DNA from 2 places in the Shewanella sp. ZOR0012 genome. Region 1 is predicted to be linked to the other one. Evidence: riboswitches for the same ligand, from Rfam matches in the RefSeq annotation. Region 1 holds a riboswitch; the other holds the start of a gene.
The links. A riboswitch is a leader RNA that binds a small molecule or an ion and turns the genes downstream of it on or off. The one in region 1 is predicted to bind thiamine pyrophosphate.
Positions count from the first base shown of each region.

Region 2: linked by a shared signal. The riboswitch ahead of thiC (phosphomethylpyrimidine synthase ThiC) and the one ahead of L976_RS17890 (TonB-dependent receptor) in region 1 are both predicted to bind thiamine pyrophosphate.

Region 1 is NZ_JTLE01000094.1:3,697,784-3,708,072, reverse strand. It holds gene tsgA (MFS transporter TsgA) at 37-1,191, shown strand; gene L976_RS17895 (Crp/Fnr family transcriptional regulator) at 1,269-1,949, opposite strand; TPP riboswitch at 2,172-2,281, shown strand; gene L976_RS17890 (TonB-dependent receptor) at 2,335-4,536, shown strand; gene L976_RS17885 (hypothetical protein) at 4,639-4,899, shown strand; gene pnuC (nicotinamide riboside transporter PnuC) at 5,016-5,681, shown strand; gene L976_RS17875 (phosphotransferase) at 5,756-6,886, shown strand; gene L976_RS17870 (DUF6279 family lipoprotein) at 7,074-7,946, shown strand; gene L976_RS17865 (HvfX family Cu-binding RiPP maturation protein) at 7,998-8,591, shown strand; gene L976_RS17860 (NAD(P)H nitroreductase) at 8,721-9,269, shown strand; gene L976_RS17855 (GNAT family N-acetyltransferase) at 9,304-9,801, shown strand; gene astB (N-succinylarginine dihydrolase) at 9,885-10,289, opposite strand, start outside.
Region 2 is NZ_JTLE01000094.1:4,590,109-4,600,397, reverse strand. It holds gene thiH (2-iminoacetate synthase ThiH) at 1-314, opposite strand, end outside; gene L976_RS21825 (thiazole synthase) at 311-1,075, opposite strand; gene thiS (sulfur carrier protein ThiS) at 1,077-1,280, opposite strand; gene L976_RS21815 (HesA/MoeB/ThiF family protein) at 1,277-2,215, opposite strand; gene thiE (thiamine phosphate synthase) at 2,212-3,909, opposite strand; gene thiC (phosphomethylpyrimidine synthase ThiC) at 3,912-6,065, opposite strand; TPP riboswitch at 6,225-6,323, opposite strand; gene L976_RS21800 (hypothetical protein) at 6,499-7,611, opposite strand; gene L976_RS23705 (hypothetical protein) at 7,604-7,783, shown strand; gene trhA (PAQR family membrane homeostasis protein TrhA) at 8,034-8,717, shown strand; gene L976_RS21790 (NUDIX hydrolase) at 8,828-9,358, opposite strand; gene L976_RS21785 (tRNA (adenine(22)-N(1))-methyltransferase) at 9,471-10,259, opposite strand.

The DNA of each region.
Region 1 (10,289 bases):
TTTGTACCCTTAGCATTTCACTGATGGAATGACAAAATGAATAATAAAATCACCTTAACCGCAATTAGTTTTCTCGCTAATTTTATAATGGCGGGCTTTGCCACTCAATTTGGGATGCTGATTGAACCCATAGCGGATAAATTTGCAGCAAACGTGAATGACGTTGCTTCAATATTCTCCTTGCTTAATGGCGGCGCACTGGCGGGGACTATTGCCGCTTTTTTCTTTATTGAAAAATTGGGTATCAAGCGAATTACCTTAATTAGTTACAGCCTAGTGGCATTGTGTGCTGTCGCGTTACATCTTACCACTTCGCTACAAGTGGTGATGATAGCCATGACCTTGATTGGTTTTTGTGGCGGTGTGGGGCTATGTATTGCGGGTACGATAGTGGTATCAGTGTGGCAAGAGAAATTACAAAGCACCATGCTCGTCGTGCAAGATGCCACATTTAATATTGCGGGGGTTATTTTCCCTTTAATCACAACTTACGCACTCACAAGTTCATTGTCATGGAGTTACAGTTACTTAGCCGTAGGTTTAGTCGCGTTAGGAACCGTGATTATTACTTTGTTCACTAATTTTTCGCTATGTGAGCAATCATCGAATACGGAAGATAAGCAACAATCTGAATGGAATTTCGGCATTATTAGCGGTGGCATTGGGTTATTTTTAGGCATGTTGGCGCTGTATACGTTTTTAACCTGGGCCCCTTTATTTGTTAAGCAAAAATTTGATATTCCATTTGAAGACGCGGGCAATATTATTACTCAATATTGGTCAGCCGCACTGATTGGTGCGTTAATTTCGACGCTGATTGTGACTCGGGTAAAAATCCACCATTTTCTAGTCGCAATTATCGGCCTTGCTATGGTCATCACCTTTATGATTGTGACAACTGATAAGCTTAATTGGATAGGTTATTTAACCTATGGTTATGGCTTTGTGTGCGCAGCTCTTTACAACGCATTTATTGCTTATGGTGTGTCTTTTGTTAAAAAGGCGAGCAGTAAAAATGTGTCTTATATTTTGATCAGTGGCAGCACGGGGGCGATGTTTAGTCCCGCCATTAGCTCATTCTTTGAACGTATTATTGGATTGCAAACGGTGATGTATGTTATCCCGCTACTTTATGTTGCGATATTTATCATGCTGATTGTTTCAGGCCGAATGAAACCTGCTGCGGCCTAAAGTTCATTTGCGACGTTAATTGATTTGGCCCACTCATTGCTAATGAATAATCTTGAGAGTGGGCTTTTTTAATTTGGTTATATCGCAGCTTCAACAAATTGTTTAAGGGCATTGAGATCTTTAATCCTTATGCCTTCTTTATTGCGTTCAATCAGGCCACGTTCTTCAAGCAACTGTAGTGCCCGTCGGTAAACGCGATCGGTTGTACCAAATCGCTCCGCTTCTAAATAACGCTTACTAAAGCCATCAACGGGTAAATCATTTAAATATTCGTGGTAAATATCATATGCCACGTTATAGCTGATGGGATACAGCAGGCGCCGGGTAAAAATATCGACGGTGTCTTGGTAGTCAATGGCAATGGCGCTGGCAAAAAATAACGCTAGCTGTGGGTGCTGGCCGAGGGAATGTTGTAGTTTTTCGGCGCTAATGACCATGATTTCTAAGGCTTCATTAGCAATAATATCCAACTGGCAGTGATACTGAGTAAAAAACTCCATTTCACCAAAGAGTTGCGAATCACAATCGATAGTCCCCAATTGAAAACATCGACCATTTCTGGCGGTATGGCCAAGCGACACGCGCCCTTGTTTTACCAACACCAGTGAGGTCATGGCTTCACCTTGTGTCATTAGATGGGCGCCTTTTTTAAGCATTTTAACTTCGCTGATACAGCTGAGTATCACCGCTTCAATAAGGGGATAGTCTTGCTCCCATCGCTGGCTATAACGTCCTTTGGCTAACGGTTTTAGCTGCATTGAGTGTGATCCTCTTATCCTATGTAAAATGGCGGCCTTCTATAACATTATCGTGATAAACGGTCAAATGGCCAAAGGAGTTGACTGGCGATTTTAGGCATTGGGATTGCGGGCGTTTGGCATAAGATTTTTAACATTGTGTAGAAAGACAAGGTTTTAGTGATATTTAAGGATATCGCCGGCACAAGTGTGTCTACTTTATTATTTTCGTCATGTATACTAAGCGCCGCCAAGGGGTGTTTGCCAACATTCGGCAGACTGAGATGTCATCAGACGAACCCTTAGAACCTGATCCGGCTAATACCGGCGTAGGAATGGGCCAATCAACAGCACACTTCTGAATCGCTTATTCGTTGCCGGATCTCAAACATGTATTTGAGGTCCTATGTCTAACAAAAAGTCTAACAACCAATCTTCAGTCTTCACGATATCGTTAACTCGTGCACCATTAGCGCTGGCCGTCTCTGCGGCGTTAAGTGCGTCGGCATGGGCGCAAACCGATGCTATCGACAAACCTGATCCCAATAATGATATGGAAATCATGGTGGTTACGGCGGATTTTCGCAGTGCCAGTCTAGAAAAAATGCCTTCAAGCATTACCGTTATCGATGCCCAGCAAATTCAAGATGAAAGCGCCCAGCACTTTGAAGATGTGATGAACTCCATCGCCAACTTTAACTGGTCAGGTGGTAGTTCTCGCCCCAAGTATTTTCAGATCCGTGGCGTGGGTGAGCAGGAGCAATATCAAGGCGCGCCTAACTCATCCGTTGGTTATATTGTTGATGATATTGATTTATCCGGTATCGGCATGGTGTCGAGCATGTACGATCTGCAGCAGGTTGAAGTGTTACGCGGCCCGCAGGGAACCCGTTATGGCGCCAATGCGTTAGCGGGCTTAATTTACCTTAAGAGTAACGACCCAACCGATGTGTTTGAACATGGCGCCGAGGTTTCTTTAGGTAATGACGATCTACAAACCTTCAGTGGTTTTAGCTCAGGGCCGTTAAGCGATTCAGGCAAATTGCTGTATCGTGTGGCACTGCAGCAACATCAGCAAAACGGTTATCGCGACAATATCTATTTAAATAAAGAAGATACCAATGGCCGTGATGAATTTACCGGCCGCGCGAAATTGCGCTGGTATGCCACCGATGATCTGCAACTGGATTTAACTCTGCTGCATGCCGATTTTGATAACGGTTATGATGTCTGGAGTTTGACCAACGATCCGACAAACACCCTATCTGATCAACCGGGTGTCGATAGCCAGCGCACCACCGGCGCAGGTTTTAAAGCGACATATTCGGGGGCAGAGCAGTTTGAGTTGACCTCGCTGACGTCATTTGCCAATACCGATCATCACTATAGTTACGATGGCGATTGGGCGAACCCTGAGTATTGGGCATCTAAACAATGTGAAGAGGGCGGTAATGTATCGCCTTGTCAGTACGATTACTTTTGGGACAAAACCGGTCAGCGTAAAACCTTATCCCAAGAGTTCCGCTTAAGCTCGACCGACCAAGGCCGTATTTTTGCAGACTCAACCGATTGGTTACTTGGGGTTTATGCCATGAACCTTAAAGAAGATAACCAATTGTATTCTGAATATAATACCTGGCCTGACGAAGTGTTAGATTCGCAGTATGAGGCCACAAACTATGCGTTATTTGGCCAGCTGGACACCGATTTAGGTGCTGACTATGCCTTGTCTGTTGGGCTACGTGTGGAGCGTCGTAATAGCCATTACTCCGACACCAACAATGATAATTTCGATCCGAGTGAAACCATGTGGGGTGGGCATATCGCACTCAGTAAAGTGCTGAATGAGTCCCACAATATTTACGCCCGTGTGGCGCGGGGTTACAAGGCGGGTGGTTTTAATATGACCTTGCCAGTCGAACTCAATGATAAAAAAGAGTTTGATACTGAAACCTTATACAACTACGAAATCGGTTTAAAATCCCATTGGTTTGAAGGGCTTATCGATACTAATCTGGCGCTGTTCTATATGGATAGACAAGATCAGCAGGTGGCTGCTTCCCAGCAAGATCCTAATAAGCCACAACGGTTTATTCTCTACACTGAAAATGCGGGTAGCTCAAACAACTACGGTGCCGAACTAGATGCAACTTGGTATGCCACGGATAATCTCCAGTTTTACTCAAGCCTTGGTTGGTTACAGACTGCTTACGGTAATTACCAATATCAAGATAAATACGGTACTGATGTGGATTTAACGGGGCGCGATCTGGCCCATTCACCGCACTTAACCTATAGCCTAGGCGGCACTTATCGTGCGAATTCGGGTTGGTTTGCCAACTTGAATATGAGTGGTAAGAGCAAGTTTTACTACTCAGACAGTAACGATTCGCGCTCCGAGCCATATACTGTTGTGAATGCGCGTTTAGGTTATGAGGCAAGTGCGTGGTCAGCGTATTTATGGGGCCGCAACCTATTTGATGAAGAATATGGCGTTCGTGGCTTCTATTTTGGTAATGAGCCCGATAATGGCTGGGCGGAAAAACAATATATCCGCTACGGCGACCCACGCCAAATTGGGGTAACACTGAACGTTAAGTTTATGTAGTGCCCAAGCTAGCCGCGCTGTGGAGAGATACTTGAAGCGCTATGCTATACCGTTTCACGGTGCGGCTATTTTTATAATAAGTATTTGAAATAAGGATTGAAGATGAAACTGACCGCCGAAATTAGCATGTATCCTTTTAATGAAAACTACCTCGATCCAATTAAATGGTTTATTCATCGTTTAGACAGTTATCCAACGATTCAACGTGTTACCAATGCGATGGCGACCCAAGTGTGCGGCGACTATTCGGACGTGATGGCGATGCTGGCCACCGAAATGCAAGCCGCCCATGAGAAGTGGGGCAAAGCCGTGTTTGTGTGTAAGTTTATTGGTGGCGAGCTAAATTTAGCCCACAGCGAGTAACGCCTTTAATGAGCTAAGCCATTGCGCGATATTAGTGGTTAATTTAAGGCTCGTTCATACAGTTACGGCTCAAGCCTACAGGTTTTTAGAATGCGATTTATCGTGAGAGTAAGGCAATGACAGATTTATGGTTAACGCTAGTCAATAGTGTTAATGCCGCCCTTGGGGAAGTCCATGTGATGACCGCGTGGGAAGCACTTGCTGTGGTATTAGCCATGGCGTATTTGCTACTGGCTATGAAGGCAAGCGTATGGTGCTGGGCGGCGGCATTTACCAGCACGGCCATTTACACTGTGTTGTTTTGGAAAGTAGCATTGCTGATGGAGTCGATGCTCAATATCTATTATATGGGCATGGCACTTTATGGCTATTGGCTCTGGACTCAAGGTGGTGATAAACATCAAGGTGTTAAGGTGACCACTTGGCCGCTGAAAACCCATTTAAAGTTGATTGCTGCAACCACGCTAGTCTCCCTTGGTATTGGTCATGGTATGGCGACCTTTACTCAAGCTTCTTTTCCTTATCTCGATGCTGCGACCACCTGTTTTGCGGTGATGACCACCTATTTAGTCGCCAAAAAAGTGTTGGAGAACTGGCTGTATTGGGTCGTTATCGATCTGGTGTCGATTTACCTCTACTTGAGTAAAGGCCTTATGCTGACCTCATTATTATTTGTGCTTTATGTGGGGTTAGCTGTTGTGGGCTATTTCCTATGGCGCACCGCACTGGCTGAGAGTCGTCTCAATCTTAATGGCGAACGTGCCGCTAAGTTACTTGGTTAAGTGATGACAAATACCGATATGGACCAACTGCCAACACCTAAGATCTTAACTGCAACATCAGTGGTAAGCCGTTAATGCAGCCGTTATCTGCTGAGGCGTTTGCAAGGCTGGTACCGATATTACGCCAGGCAGGGCTAAGCCATATCACGCATATCCATGAGTTGGCGGGTGGATTAAGTAATCATAACTATCATATTCAAACACCTGCGGCACAATACGTGTTACGTCTTAATGCCGATGCTGCCAACCGGTTTTGTTCTCGAGAGCAGGAGTTGTTTTATTGGCGTAATCTAGCTAAGGCAAAGCTTGCGCCTGAGCTGATATGGGCAAGTTGCGATTATCGTTACTATGTAAGTGCATTTATCGAATCACAGGAGATTGCCTGTCGAGTTAACGTTTCTCGGACGCCGGAAATGCTCGGCGACGGGGCTGATTTTTATCACGTGGTTAACTGGAACGACTTGGAATATCAGTGTAGTGCGGCCGAATTCACCCATGGAGAATTGTGGGTGCAAAGGTGGCTGCAAGCGCATGCTGAAAATCTTGAGTGCGCATTATACGAGACTCCCACACCTCAGTCTTTCGCCGCCGAGTTCACACCGCTGACATTACTTGAATCCCAGTGCCCAAATTATGCACATGCTCTATTGCAGCAATTATTGCAACAGCTACGCTTGCAATCCGCTGGGCCTTATCACATCAGCGTGACTGAGCAGTGGCAGCAATATCATCAGCAGTTATTAGCCTTTGCTGCAACCGATAAAGGCAGCGCTTGGCAGACGCGGTTGGACTCATTGTTGGGCTTACAACCGCAAATTCATCGTTGGACAAAAGCGTTAGCCGATTGTTTGGTGGCGGCGCAATTTTGCCATCGAGACTTAAATCCGCATAATCTACTGATAAAGGATAACCGGCTGTATTGTATCGACTTTGAATACGCCACTGCCTCTCATCCTTTATGTGAGCTGGCCGCTGTGCTGGCGACCCACAGATTAACGCCTGCACAGCGGCATATTTTAGTGCAGCAATATCTTGCAAAACATCCAGGCCTCACATCCACAGCAATAACGGCGATTCCAGCTGCAATTGAAATGTATTGGGTGTTTGCGCTTTACTGGGCGCTACTGATGGCGGCGCAAACCGATGTAGAGCGTCAGCAGGCGTATCTTGCTTGGTTTGATAGCTTTTGGCCGCTGGTAAGCTAAGACGCTTAAACACATCTTTACGCTTCCACACTTAGTCAAAGATGCTTGCACCAATTATCCTCTGTAAAACCACTTAAGCAAAACAGTTAAGGTCAAACACTGCGTGATGTTTACTGCTATGTTATTGGTGCAACTTTTTGTTAACTTGGGTGTCGTAGGATGACAAAGAGAGAAAGGACGCAAATTGATGAAAAAAACCTTGTTGCTGTTGGTATTGGTGTTTGGGGTATCCGCGTGTTCGACTAAGTTTAGTTACCATTTTCTGGATTGGGCTATCGGTTGGGAATTAGATGACTATGTCACTTTAGATAAAACTCAGCAAAAGAGTATGGATCGGCTTATCGAAAAGTTTGTGCGTTGGCATCAATCTGAAGAGCTTGCTCACTATGTGTCGCAGTTAACCGAAGTTGAACATCTCATTCAAACCAATACCTTAACCCCTGCGCTTTGGGCTGAGCATGTCACACTCGCCAAGCGGCATTGGTTTAGGTTATTTGAGTTTGCGCTACCTGACATGCTGCCGATCATCGCATCATTAACGGATTCTCAGGTAAAGCAAATTCTTACCCTGTCTCGAAAAGACGAGCAGGAATTAATTAAGGAATTTGCCGGTAAAACTCCAGAGCAGTTACAACAAGAGGCCGATGAGAATCTTATCGAGCAATTCGATGACTGGCTGGGGAGCGTAACGGATGAGCAAAAAGCGCTTATCCATCAATATAATCAACAGCGGTTATCCACCCTAGATATGTGGCTCGACTACCGCCATGAATGGCTACGCCAGTTTGAGATAGCCCTCGGGCAGCGCAGCGATATTCCGCTGTTGACCGAGCGTTTGACGTTGCTGATGACACAGCCAGACGAGCTTAAATCAGAAAAACACCGCGCTATTTTAAGGCAAAATACCGAGGCCTTTGGGGCGTTATTGCTGGCCATTAATGCTAGTTTGACACCTAAGCAGTCGAAACATTTTTATAAGAAGCTGAACAAGCTTATTCAAGATCTTCGCGAATTAAATCAAGAGGGAATCGAAAAGGCTGTTAAGACTATGAAAGATTAATCCTGGTGACAAGGTCTATTGAACAACGTCATTTTGTTGAAGATATAACCCATGTCCCTCGTTTCTTTTTACCAAAAATCACTCAATGCTAGCCGTCTGTTTGATGGACTCGCACCCTTAGCCCTTAGGCTCTATCTTGCACCTGTACTGATGCAGGCTGGGTATAACAAACTCGCACATTTTGAAGACACCGTCGCTTGGTTTGCGAATCCCGACTGGGGGCTGGGTCTACCAATGCCGACATTAATGGCCGCGCTGGCGGCGGGCACTGAGTTTTTTGGGGCGATTTTGTTATTGCTCGGATTAGCCACACGACTGATTTCTATCCCGCTGATGATCACTATGCTGGTGGCCGCTTTTACCGTGCATTGGCCTAATGGTTGGCTGGCAATTGCCGATGGCAGTTCATGGCTGGCAAATGAGCGGGTGCTCGAGGCGGGTGACAAGCTGGATAAGGCCAAATCCCTGTTGCAGCAATACGGCAATTACGATTGGTTAACCAGTTCAGGTAACTTGGTTGTATTGAATAATGGAATTGAGTTTGCGGTGACCTATTTCATTATGTTGCTGGCACTCTTAAGCCTAGGTGGTGGGCGTTATACCAGTCTTGATTACGTTATCGCTAAGCGTTATGGCATAAAGTAAGCCGAGCGACCTTGCCTGTAAACGCTTTCAATCCCACTTTTACGTGGGATTTTTTGTACCTCTTTAGCCGCAATTTGCTATGCTTGAGCCAATTTATACGCACTCATTTATAAGAACAGGGATAATTACTTGGACGCTATCGAACTTTTACTCACCCGCCAATCTACTCCAAGATTAACCGCGCCAGCACCCAATGAGCATGAGCTTAAAATCATTTTAGATGCGGCGATTCGAGTGCCGGATCATGGCGCGTTAGCACCGTGGGAATTTATTATTGCCACGGGGAAGGGTTTAGACACCTTAGCGGATATCTATGTTAATGCCGCCAAAGCCTGCGGCGCCGATGAAGATTTTATCAACAAAGCCAAAGGGATGCCGATGCGCGCGCCCATGGTGATTACGGTTGTAGCGAAAACCCAACAACATCCTAAAGTGCCAGTGCTCGAGCAGCAAATTGCAGCGGGCTGCGCTACGATGGCCATGCAGCAGGCCGCGTTTGCCTTAGGATTAGGCGCAGTGTGGCGCACGGGGGATTTTGCCTTTGATGCCAATGTGAATGCGGCGTTAGGCTTAGCACCAGAGGATCAAATCGTCGGCTTTTTATATGTTGGCACCCCAGCGGTAGCCGCACCGAAAAAACCGCAAAAGGATGGCAGCCAGTACGCCCGTTACCTATAACCTAGTTTATCCCCTCTGAATGGGAGTCGTGAGTATGCAAGTTGCCCAAACCCCAAGATTACTGCTGCGGCAGTTAACGCCCGATGATGCGTCATTTATTTTGGTGCTACTCAACACCCAAGGATTTATCGACAATATTGGTGATAAAGGAGTGCGTAGCTTGCAGGACGCCAAGGATTATATCGCTAATGGGCCTGCTATCAGCTATCGCGAGCATGGTTTTGGGTTATTTGCCGTGGTACTGGCCGAAAATGGTTTTCCGATTGGGATCTGCGGGTTAATTAAAAGACCCACGCTGAAGGATGTGGATTTAGGTTATGCTTTTTTGCCTCAATATTGGGGCAAAGGCTACGCGTTTGAAGCCGCTAGGGCATCACTGGAATTCGGTAAAACCTTAGGGATTGAACGGATTGTCGCCATAGTTAGCCCACATAATCAGGCCTCTAAGTCGCTGCTGAAAAAATTGGGCATGTCGTTTGAAACCGAGTTGCAGCTAACGCCTAATGACCCCCCAGTTGAATTATTTTCCTGATAAATTCGAAGCACTCAAAAAATGAGGCCCCAACATTGGGGGCCTCATTATGCGATTAACTAACGTTACTTTTTACTGAAACACTATCGCTGGAATGGATATACGCTCCCGAGTTTCATAATTTGAGTGAGCTCATCTAGCGCGGTGCGTGATTCGATAACGAGTTGTGGATCGGCTAAATCCTGAGTTGATAAACGGTCGCGATAGTGCTTATCTACCCAAGCGTTTAAACGTGCAAATAAAGCATCGTTAAGTAAAGTGTGCTGATTTACTGCGGCAACTTCGCGCTCATTCATGGCAACCCGTAAACGTAAGCAGGCTGGGCCGCCGCCATTTTGCATGCTTTGTTTCACATCGAAATACAGCACTTGTTTGATTGGCGTATTTAAGGTGAGTAGCTCATTTAAATAAGCATAAACAGCGGGGTTTTCTTGGCAGTCGGTTGGGGCAATGATCGCCATCTCTCCTGAGGGGAGAGTGATGATTTG
Region 2 (10,289 bases), 890 kb from region 1:
TTGAGCACTTTGCGCTTGAGCTTATTGCTCATGCTAAAACCACAGTAATCACATTCGTTAGCGCAAAGATTGGACAAGTACAGTGGTAAGTACAATCCGATATTGGCCCCAAAGCGTTGCCGAGTGAGCGCTGCCGAGCGCTGTGCCATCTCTTCGATATAGGGCTCGGCCGCAGGAGACAGCAAGGCGAGTAAACTCTGTAGGTTACCCTCGGGTTGCATCAGGGCGCGCTCAACCTCCACCGCCGTGCAGGAATATAACGCCAGCAATAACTTATCCCGTTCAATACGGGTAAATTGATCGACAAAACTCATTGCTGCAAAAATCCCGTTAATGGGCTGGTATGCACAGCCTGAGTTTGCACTCGGCCAAGCCCCGCTTCAAAGGCGCGTCGCCCGCAATCTACCGCATCCTTAAAGCACAGCGCCATTTCAATGGGAGAAGCACTGCTGGCAATGGCGGTATTAACCAGCACGGCATCGGCACCTAACTCCATCGCGTGCGCTGCATGGGATGGCGCGCCAATTCCCGCATCAATCACCACCGGCACCCTTGCTTGCTCGATAATCATCTTGATGAAAGGCTCAGTCACCAACCCCTGATTGGTGCCAATTGGGCTTGCTAGTGGCATCACAGCGGCGCAGCCAACATCCTCTAAACGTCGGCACAGCACGGGATCGGCATGCACGTAGGGCATCACAATAAAGCCGCGTTCACACAGGGTTTTGGCCGCAGCTAACGTCTCGACCGCATCGGGCATCAGGTACTTAGGATCGGGATGAATTTCAAGTTTAACCCATTGTGTTCCCAGCATTTCCCGCGCTAATTCGGCGGCGAATATCGCTTCTTTAGCATTACGCGCCCCCGAGGTATTTGGCAAGAGTCGCATTCCCGCTTGCCTAAGTGGCGATAGCAAATCATCGGCCCCTGTGTTTAAATCAATTCTTTTCATCGCAACTGTCACCAACTGCGACTGAGACGCCTTAATGGACTCCAGCATCAGCTGACTTGAGCTGAATTTTCCCGTGCCCGTAAATAATCGTGACTCAAATTCCACACCTGCAATCGTTAACATCTTAACCTCCCGCGACCACGGCAAATACATCAATCTTATCCTCATGGTGGCATAGGATAGATGACCATCGGTGTTTTGGCACAACGGCCTCGTTAAGCACTAAGGCAACCGAGTGTTGGCAAATATTTTGTGCTTCTAACAAGGCTTGTAAACTGAGCGGTTGTTGAAGTGTTTGGGGCACATTATTGAGATGAATTAAAATCATAACAAACCTCGATTAGAGACAGATTTGAATGAAGCAGCTGTGGTTGATTGCATTAATGCACTCGGCTTTAATCCGCACACCTTGCACTCGGGATCACGGGTTAATGCGGCCGAATGCCATTGGAGTAACTTGGCATCGAAACGCCAAAATCGGCCAAGTAGCGCTCTCGTGGAGGTGACTGGGTGACTTGTCTCTTCGAAAGACTGATTACCCGTTTGTTTTGTTGTAGAAGTTGGCGGCGTGGCTAAGAGCAACAATTGCATCGCTAGCAGCGCCTGCATCGATGCCATCACGCCGACACTGGGGCCGAGCACTCCTTGACTGCTACAGTTTTGTGGCGCGCGAGTATTCGAGGGGAAGATACAGTGATAACAGCCGCCTGCGGGAAATCGCCGCTGATCAACCGCAAACAATTGGCCGTTAAAGGCAGCAATCGAGGCGCTCACCAAAGGCAAGGCATGCTCAATACACAACCGATTGATACAATGGCGCGCAGTAAGGTTATCAGTACAATCAAGCACTAACCTCGTCTCTTCACCATGGGTTAACAGACCAGAAAATACAGTGTTCGCAGACTCGAGAGTCAAATGCTCGGCAAAGGCATCAATCTCACAACCGTGCGCCAACACGGCTAATTTCTGTTTAGCAATGAGGGCTTTGTGATGGTCAATATCGTCGTCATTAAAGAGTAATTGCCTTGGCAGATTGGACAATTCCACCCTATCACCGTCGACAAGCGTTAAGCGCCCAACACCGGCGCAGGCTAAATACTGCGCAGCCAATTGCCCAAGGCCGCCTAAGCCTACGATAAGGACATGAGCCTGTTTAAGCTGCAACTGGCCAGTCTCGCCGACCTCAGGTAAAAATATTTGCCGCGAATAACGAATAAAGTCTTTATCGGCAAGGGATTGCGCCTGCTCTTGTGTCATGCTCATAAGCTTGACTCCCAAGCTCGCGTCAATTCGGCAAAGGCCATTATTGGATCGCTTGATTCGGTAATCGCCCGCACCACGGCAATATTGTTCACCCCAGAGGCTTTGACTTGGGCAAGATTCGAAGGCCCGATGCCGCCAATTGCCACTAAGGGATAATGCGCTTTTAACAGTTCAACATAATGCGCTAACTTGAATAACCCTTGTGGCACCGATGGCATTTGCTTGGTCGTCGTCGGGAAAATATGCCCAAGGGCGATGTAAGATGGCGCATGTTGATGGGCACGCAGCAACTCGAAATAACCGTGGCTAGAGATGCCAAGCGCCAATCCCGCGCCATGAATGGCGTTTAGATCCGTCACCGCCAGATCTTCTTGTCCAAGATGTACCCCAAATGCGCCATGCTTTATCGCTAACTGCCAATGATCATTGATAAAAAGCTGCGCATCATAGTGTTTACCTAAGGCAATCGCGGTTTGGATTTGTGCCTCAAGTTCGTCCGACGCCAGCACATTAGACTTTAGCGCATTAGACTTTATCCTGAGCTGTACCGTCTTCACGCCCCCCGCCAATAATTGTTCGAGTAACAGTAAGTTATCGACAACGGGATAAATCCCTAAGTCAGGATCAAGGCGCTTAAACGCGCCGCATTGCAAATCACTGGATTCATTCAAGCTATTTTTAGTGTAAGAAGTGACGTAAGGATACGCCATTAAGCTGTGCGGCCATGCGGTACGCGCGAGTGGTCCGGGGCCTTGGCCAATCCCGACTGCATAAGTTAAGCCTTGATTGACATAGGCTTTTGCTACCACAACCGCATCCTGCAATACAAAGCCAAAAGCTAGCACCGAGGCGATGGCTGAAGACAGAGTACAACCACTGCCGTGGTTATGGCGCGTGTTTATCCGCGCACTACTGAGCCAAAAACCACCATTCTCGTCAAGCGGTGAGCAGCCAGTAACCTGATGACAAATCAACAAATCCTCCGCCAAACGCTGATTCTCTGTAGCGATGCGATGACTTGTGATATCGCTTTTTTGATCGCTTAAGACATCACTGGTGTTAATGCCAGCACTTGCCTGAGCCGCAAAATCAATATCGCCGCCCTTGGCTAATACGCTGCAAGCTAATTGCGCAGAGAGTTGCATTGCCGCAGCGGCGAATTCTGCTTTTGTATGAATGGCTGAAGCTCGTTTGTCTGTGGCGACAGTAAGCCTTGCCAACTCCTGCACATTCGGCGTTATCAGGCTAATCAAGCCCTTAAAGGGTGCAAAATCCAGAGGTTTACTCGCCGTGCTCTTATCGCCGAGTTCGTCTCCACAGCTTGCAACCATCACAGGGTCGAGAATAACGGGGACGAGTGGAAATTGGGTTTTAAAACCAGCCAACCAATCGGCTACTAAGTGCACTTGTTGCTGATTTGCGAGTAAACCAATCTTAATCGCCTGAGGCGGTAGATCGGCTAACAGGGTCGAGAGCTGTGTGAGTAACATTGCCTCACTCACAGGCTCAACTAACGCCACCGCTACTGAACTTTGGGCCGTTAGCGTGGTGATCACGCTGCATCCATGGCCGCCCAAATCCTTGATGGTGGCTAAGTCGGCTTGGATCCCCGCGCCGCCACCGCTGTCTGAACCGGCAATGGTCCAGACGATAGGTTTAGGCGCCACCTGGCTAATATGTTTCGCAGGGGTCATTATCAAACCTCCGCAACCTGTGCTGTTGGTTTGAGCTCACTCCCATCCTGATACTTGCCCGATTCATTGGCAGTTTTAGCTGTATTAGCCTCGCCCATCGGTAGATACAACTTGGCACCCGAAGCCGCAAACTCTGCCGATTTTTGCGCCATGGCGGCGGTTAACTCTTCTTGGGTTTTGACAGCGATATGGCTTAATTTAGAATCTCCCGTTTTCACCTGCTGAATGGAACTTAATGGCGCAAGCGCACCGTCAGTCTCAGCAGCAAAGCTTTGTGCCTTTGCATCCGCTTCAAGGCTTGCCGCATAGTCGCGCACATCTTGGGTGATCTTCATTGAGCAGAACTTAGGGCCACACATAGAGCAAAAATGCGCAACCTTGGCCGACTCCTGTGGCAGGGATTCATCGTGATAGGCTCGGGCGGTCTCAGGGTCAAGTCCGAGGTTATATTGATCTTCCCAGCGGAATTCGAATCGCGCCTTAGATAACGCATTGTCGCGGATCTGAGCGCCCGGGTGGCCTTTGGCAATATCGGCCGCATGGGCGGCAATCTTGTAGGCAATCAGCCCTTGTTTGACGTCCTGCTTATTGGGTAAACCTAAGTGCTCTTTCGGCGTCACATAGCAGAGCATGGCGCAGCCATACCATGCGATCATAGCCGCACCGATCCCTGAGGTGAAATGATCGTAACCCGGCGCAATATCGGTAATTTGCGGCCCTAGGGTATAAAACGGCGCCTCGGCGCAGTGGATAAGCTGCTTATCCATATTCTCCTTGATGAGCTGCATCGGGATATGCCCAGGCCCTTCGATAATGGTCTGCACATCGTATTCCCAGGCGATTTTGACTAGCTCACCTAAGGTTTCAAGCTCGGCGAACTGCGCCTCATCATTGGCATCGGCAATGGAGCCAGGTCGCATACCGTCGCCTAATGACAGCGATACATCGTAGGCGACACATAGCTCGCAAATCTCACGAAAATGGGTATAGAGGAAGTTTTCTTGATGGTGGCTCAAGCACCATTTGGCCATGATTGAGCCGCCGCGGGACACAATCCCTGTCACCCGTTTAGCGGTCATAGGCACATAGCGCAATAACACGCCCGCATGGATGGTAAAGTAATCGACGCCCTGCTCCGCTTGCTCAATCAAAGTATCGCGAAACACTTCCCAGGTCAGGTGTTCAGCAACACCATTCACTTTTTCCAGTGCTTGATAAATCGGCACTGTGCCAATCGGCACTGGCGAGTTACGGATAATCCATTCACGGGTTTCATGGATATAGCGGCCAGTGGACAAGTCCATCACAGTGTCCGCGCCCCAACGGGTTGACCAAACAAGCTTTTCCACTTCCTCCTCGATGGAAGACGTGACCGCCGAGTTACCGATATTGGCGTTCACTTTGACTAAAAAGTTACGGCCAATAATCATAGGCTCAGCTTCGGGATGATTGATATTTAACGGAATAATGGCGCGTCCACGGGCAATTTCGTCGCGGACAAACTCAGGGGTAATTGGTTTACCTATTACGGCACCAAAGGATTCACCATGGCCGCGGCGGTTTAAGATTTCATCTTGCACCTGGGCGAGCGCCATATTTTCCCGAATCGCCACATATTCCATTTCAGGGGTAATAATCCCTTGGCGGGCATAGTGTAGTTGGCTCACGCGTTTACCAGGTAAGGCACGGCGAGGACGAACAATCGCACTTGAGCCTGCTTCGAAACGCAGATGATCGAGCCCATCATCCTTTAGGCGTTGCTGGGTAAAATCTGAGGTCGCGCAATCGAGTACTTCGGTATCTTGGCGCTCGATAATCCACGGTAATCTGAGTTTGGCTAGTCCTTGGCGCACGTTAATTTGCGCAGCCAGATCGGAATACAGGCCAGCGCAGTCGTACACCGGAATGGGAGGATTTTTCTCAACGTTGGCCGCGATCGCCGTGCCGCCAATCCGCGTATCGGTTTGCAGAATTTGCCGCATCCCCACACGTAAATCCGCACGGCTTCCCTGCAAATAAAGTTTTTGCGAATTAGGATGTTGTAATGGTTTAAGGGTATCGATAAAGGCTTGCGCCTCGGCGCGCGCCACACGGCGGTTCGTTTGCCCATGAGTGTTCACGGCAAGTGATTCTGAGGACGATTCTAAACTGGACATAAGCAATCTCACTTTAACAAATAAAAATGGGGTTGCTTGTCTGGAGACTTGAGTGTTGAGAGCTGAGCCTTGTAAACCGTAAGTGGATTTACTGACTCAATAACGACTAAATCGATGGGTTAATACAGGGCAAAAGCTGGCCGCTGATACGATTTAATGGAAGTTATTATGCTTGTTTCCTTCGCAGGTTTTAACCTGATCAGGTTCAACGGATCCCGAATAAACGGTCTCAGCCAAGAGGCACTCCGACAAGATGGGCAAAAGTATAGGCAGAAGCGCTGCGAACAAACAAGCGTAATTTCAGAATAAAAATTAAATTATCAATCAAAATTAAAGAACACATAAAGCAATGTATTTAAATGACTTTAATCTAAATTTGTTTTAGCGATCATAGTTTAAACTATTTTTAGTGAAAATTTATCATCACTATTTTTTAACCTTTTGGCCGCTTTACCATCATTTTATCGAGCTGCGCCTTAATGGCATCATCAATTTCTTGGTTCATTTTCTTGCCACTGCAATCGAAGGGGAAACCTAAGTTCTCAGCATAGGGATTAATTGGGGTGCCTACTTTGACGACCCGATAACAGGTATTACCTTGACGAACGATACGATTCGGATCCAGCTCTAAATCCAAACTGGTGGGGCCGCTAAAATCGTCGGCATTGGGCACAATCAGTACCTCCATCTCGGGGCTCATTTCAGACAAATTCGACCGTTTGCTGTAATGATTTGCTTGCTCTAACACTAAATCATCTAAAGCTTGCTCACGCTGTCGTTCAAAATAACGCTGAGTAAACAATCCCACACTGCCCGCCACCCCACCGCTTTGCCCACTTACCGCAGATTGCTCTGTACTTACCGCTTGTGCCGAGCGTGATTGGGTTTCTGCCTTTTTCGGTTTAACAGCCTCTTTTGCACTCTGCTGGGTTTGGCCCTGAGTTGAGGTGTTCGGCGTTGAGGTGTTAGGCACAGATGTGTTTGGTACTGATGCTTTTGATTCTGTTACTTTTGATTCTTGGGCGCTGACTTCTGGAGGTTTGGCTATCTGCTCCATGGGCTTTGGCGTCAGCTTTACTGCGACTTTTGGTGACACTTTCGCTGACTGCTCAATATCAGCTGCCGGCTTTACGGTATTAGGCGGTGAGGTTATCGGCTCGCTAGTGTTAATAAACTCTTCCACTGAGATATCTTGAGCAGAATCCGCTGGAGCAGTTTGCGTTGGCGGCGCATAAATAAAATATGCCTTTAACGCTTTGGTTGTAGTCCGTGCGTTAGCAGATGATTCAGTAAAATGCAGCCCTAAGTGTTCCGACTGGGTTCGCCATAAAAAAATTAATAAAAACAGCAGTAAGCCATGGCCAAACATGACCCAAAGCAATAGCTTAAGATTGAAATAATGTGGCCGCTCTAGCCCGCTTAGATTTGAAGATGTTTTAAATGCGCTATCGATTGATCTTTGGTCTGCTTTACTTAAATTGAGGTGTAGATTGTTATCGCAAGACTCGGCATGAACACTTAAAGCGCTAAAAGGCTTAGTGTTCAAATCTGTAGCGCCTTGGGTTGTAGCACTTAAAAACGTTGCACAAAAAGGCAAAGCGGAAAATGGTAAAGCCTCGTCCTTTGTGGCACTGCTGTGCGCATCAAATCTGATGCTATCTTCTGGGGCTATATTCGATCGAACAGGCAAAATCCATCCCTTAGTACTTAATGAATAAAGTACTTAACAAATCCATGACATCTTACGGAGAATTAGAGAAAGTGAGTCGAACAAAGTTCCAAAGCAGTGACATTATTCAGTTGTCAACCAGTACCATAATCTTGTACAAGGACAACAGAACTCATCAGTGTTATAGCCGATGACAAGAACACGTAAAATAAATCAGCTTACACGTGTAAGCCAATTATAGCTTTCCCTTTTATCTACTGATAGACTCAATCATTATCGTCATCGAGTGGATCAACAGCATGCCAAGCCAGAGTTTGATAGAACCGCAAATGAGTCATGAAAAACCATTGAATATCAGTTGCTATAGCCTTAGTGAAGAGATAGCCAATAGCATCAGCCATGGCCTAGGGGTGATTGCAGGTGTAGTGGGCTTAATCTTTATGCTACTTAAGGGCGCAGATCATCTCACCAATATTCAACTTACAGGCGTTATTATTTATGGCGTAAGTCTTATCCTGTTATTTTTAAGTTCCACCCTGTACCACAGCGTAACGCATGTTGGCTGGAAACATAAACTTAAGATTGTCGACCATTGTGCTATCTACTGCTTAATTGCGGGCACCTACACCCCACTGATGTTAATCAGCCTGCAAGGACAGCTTTCAACCATTATCCTGACGGCGATTTGGTCTTTGGCTATTGGTGGGATTTTATTTAAGACCTTATTTATTCACCGATTTAAAAAACTCAGTCTTGTGTTATATCTGGCGATGGGTTGGCTTTGTATGACGGTGATTGGCGATTTGACAGCAGCAATGTCACCGCTTGGATTTAATCTACTGCTATTGGGCGGGTTGTTTTACACCCTTGGAGTGATCTTTTATGTCGGCAAACGTATTCCGTACAATCACGCGATTTGGCATCTGTTTGTGCTAGCTGGCGCGATGAGTCATTTCTTCTGTATTTATTTAACAGTGATCTAGCATCTCACGCACTCTGAGTCACACAAGCCATTCTCTGGGGGGCTTTTTTATATCTATGCTTTGAGACTGAGTTTTATGGCTAAGTGATAAAGTCGCCAGCCAAGCGTTATCTACAATAATTCTGCAACTATCTGTTTCAGCAAAAAGGTTTCCCTGTCGATAGATTGGCCTTTGTTGGCGAAGGTGCGCTGAATTTCTTCATTATGGGCAATGGCTTGATGGATATTGATCCACTCAGGGCGCATACCGTTTTTCACTTCATGGGCTTCAAGCTTTGGCTCACCTAAGCCACGGTTACCTAAAGTCATATCGATTTCACACAGGTAGCAATAGGAATCCATATGTACTACGTTGGCGCCTTCGCGAAACCAAGGTCGATATTCTTCATAGCGGCCAAAGGGTGCAATAACGTTAGCTGCAATGGCGCCGGTTTCTTCCTGTAACTCACGAATAAGCCCAACCTCGATGCTCTCGCCTTTATCCACACCACCGCCGGGCAAGCCGTAATCTCGATATTTTTGGGTATAGAGCAGCAAAATATCTTCCCCCGACAACACAATGGCTCGGGCGGCTTGGCGATAAAAGATCCTTGCCTGTTTTAAATTAATATTGGCAGCTTGGGTGGACTTCAATAAACGCATAGAAAAACTCAAGATTAACGGCCTAATAGCATAAACCAACTTTATAGATTTATAGAGCAAAACCGTTTTCAAGCAACACGCACAACAATACGTACACTTGAAACGGGTTAATTCAGTTGCTTAGTTGCCGCAAGATTTGCTGATAGGCCGCCACAATTTGTGCCTTATTTGGCAAGCGGCTCTCGGGGATACGTTGGTAGTGGCTGATTGTCTGCACAAGATAACGCTTAGCCTGGCTGGTTTTATCCGCATCTAACCCTTGCCACATAATTGAGCCAGTCGAACTTAAGGGCGCCACGTCATTGCGCTTCGAAGCTGTACTCGAATGGGTTAAATGCAATATCTCATAGAAGCGCTGATTTTCTTCGAGTAAATATTCCTGCTTAAGGGATAATCCCAACTCAGCAAGTGAGCTGCGCACATGATAATTATGATGCACGGGACACAAAATAAACTCGAGCGGGCTGGAATGATAAGAATGGTTGTGATTGTCGCTGTGATACTGGCTATAACACGACACGATGCTGCGCACCAGTTCAACCAATAACTCGCCACCGACACCCGCAATAATCACTAAGTGCTTGGCTTGCTTGCCGTAATGTGCCAGTGGCAACGCCGCCACATCCAGACAATGCACTTGCCATTCACTTTGGGCATGGGTGGTTTGCTCTTTTTCGTTTTGAGCGTTTGAGATAGGCTGCTGGGGGAAAAACCGAGCTAACTCAAGGCTGAGTTGCTGCATTAAGGGCGCCACACAATCGACAAAATGCACTTTAGGCGCAGCATTTCTTTGCAGTAACAGCATGCCGAGTAAACCATGATCGCAGCAGCAGTCCCAAATATGATCGTATCCTTGCTCTACCATCTGATTGATCTGCTGTAATCGCTGACTGATTTTCACCGCTGACGCCTCAAAAATCGCGCCCATACA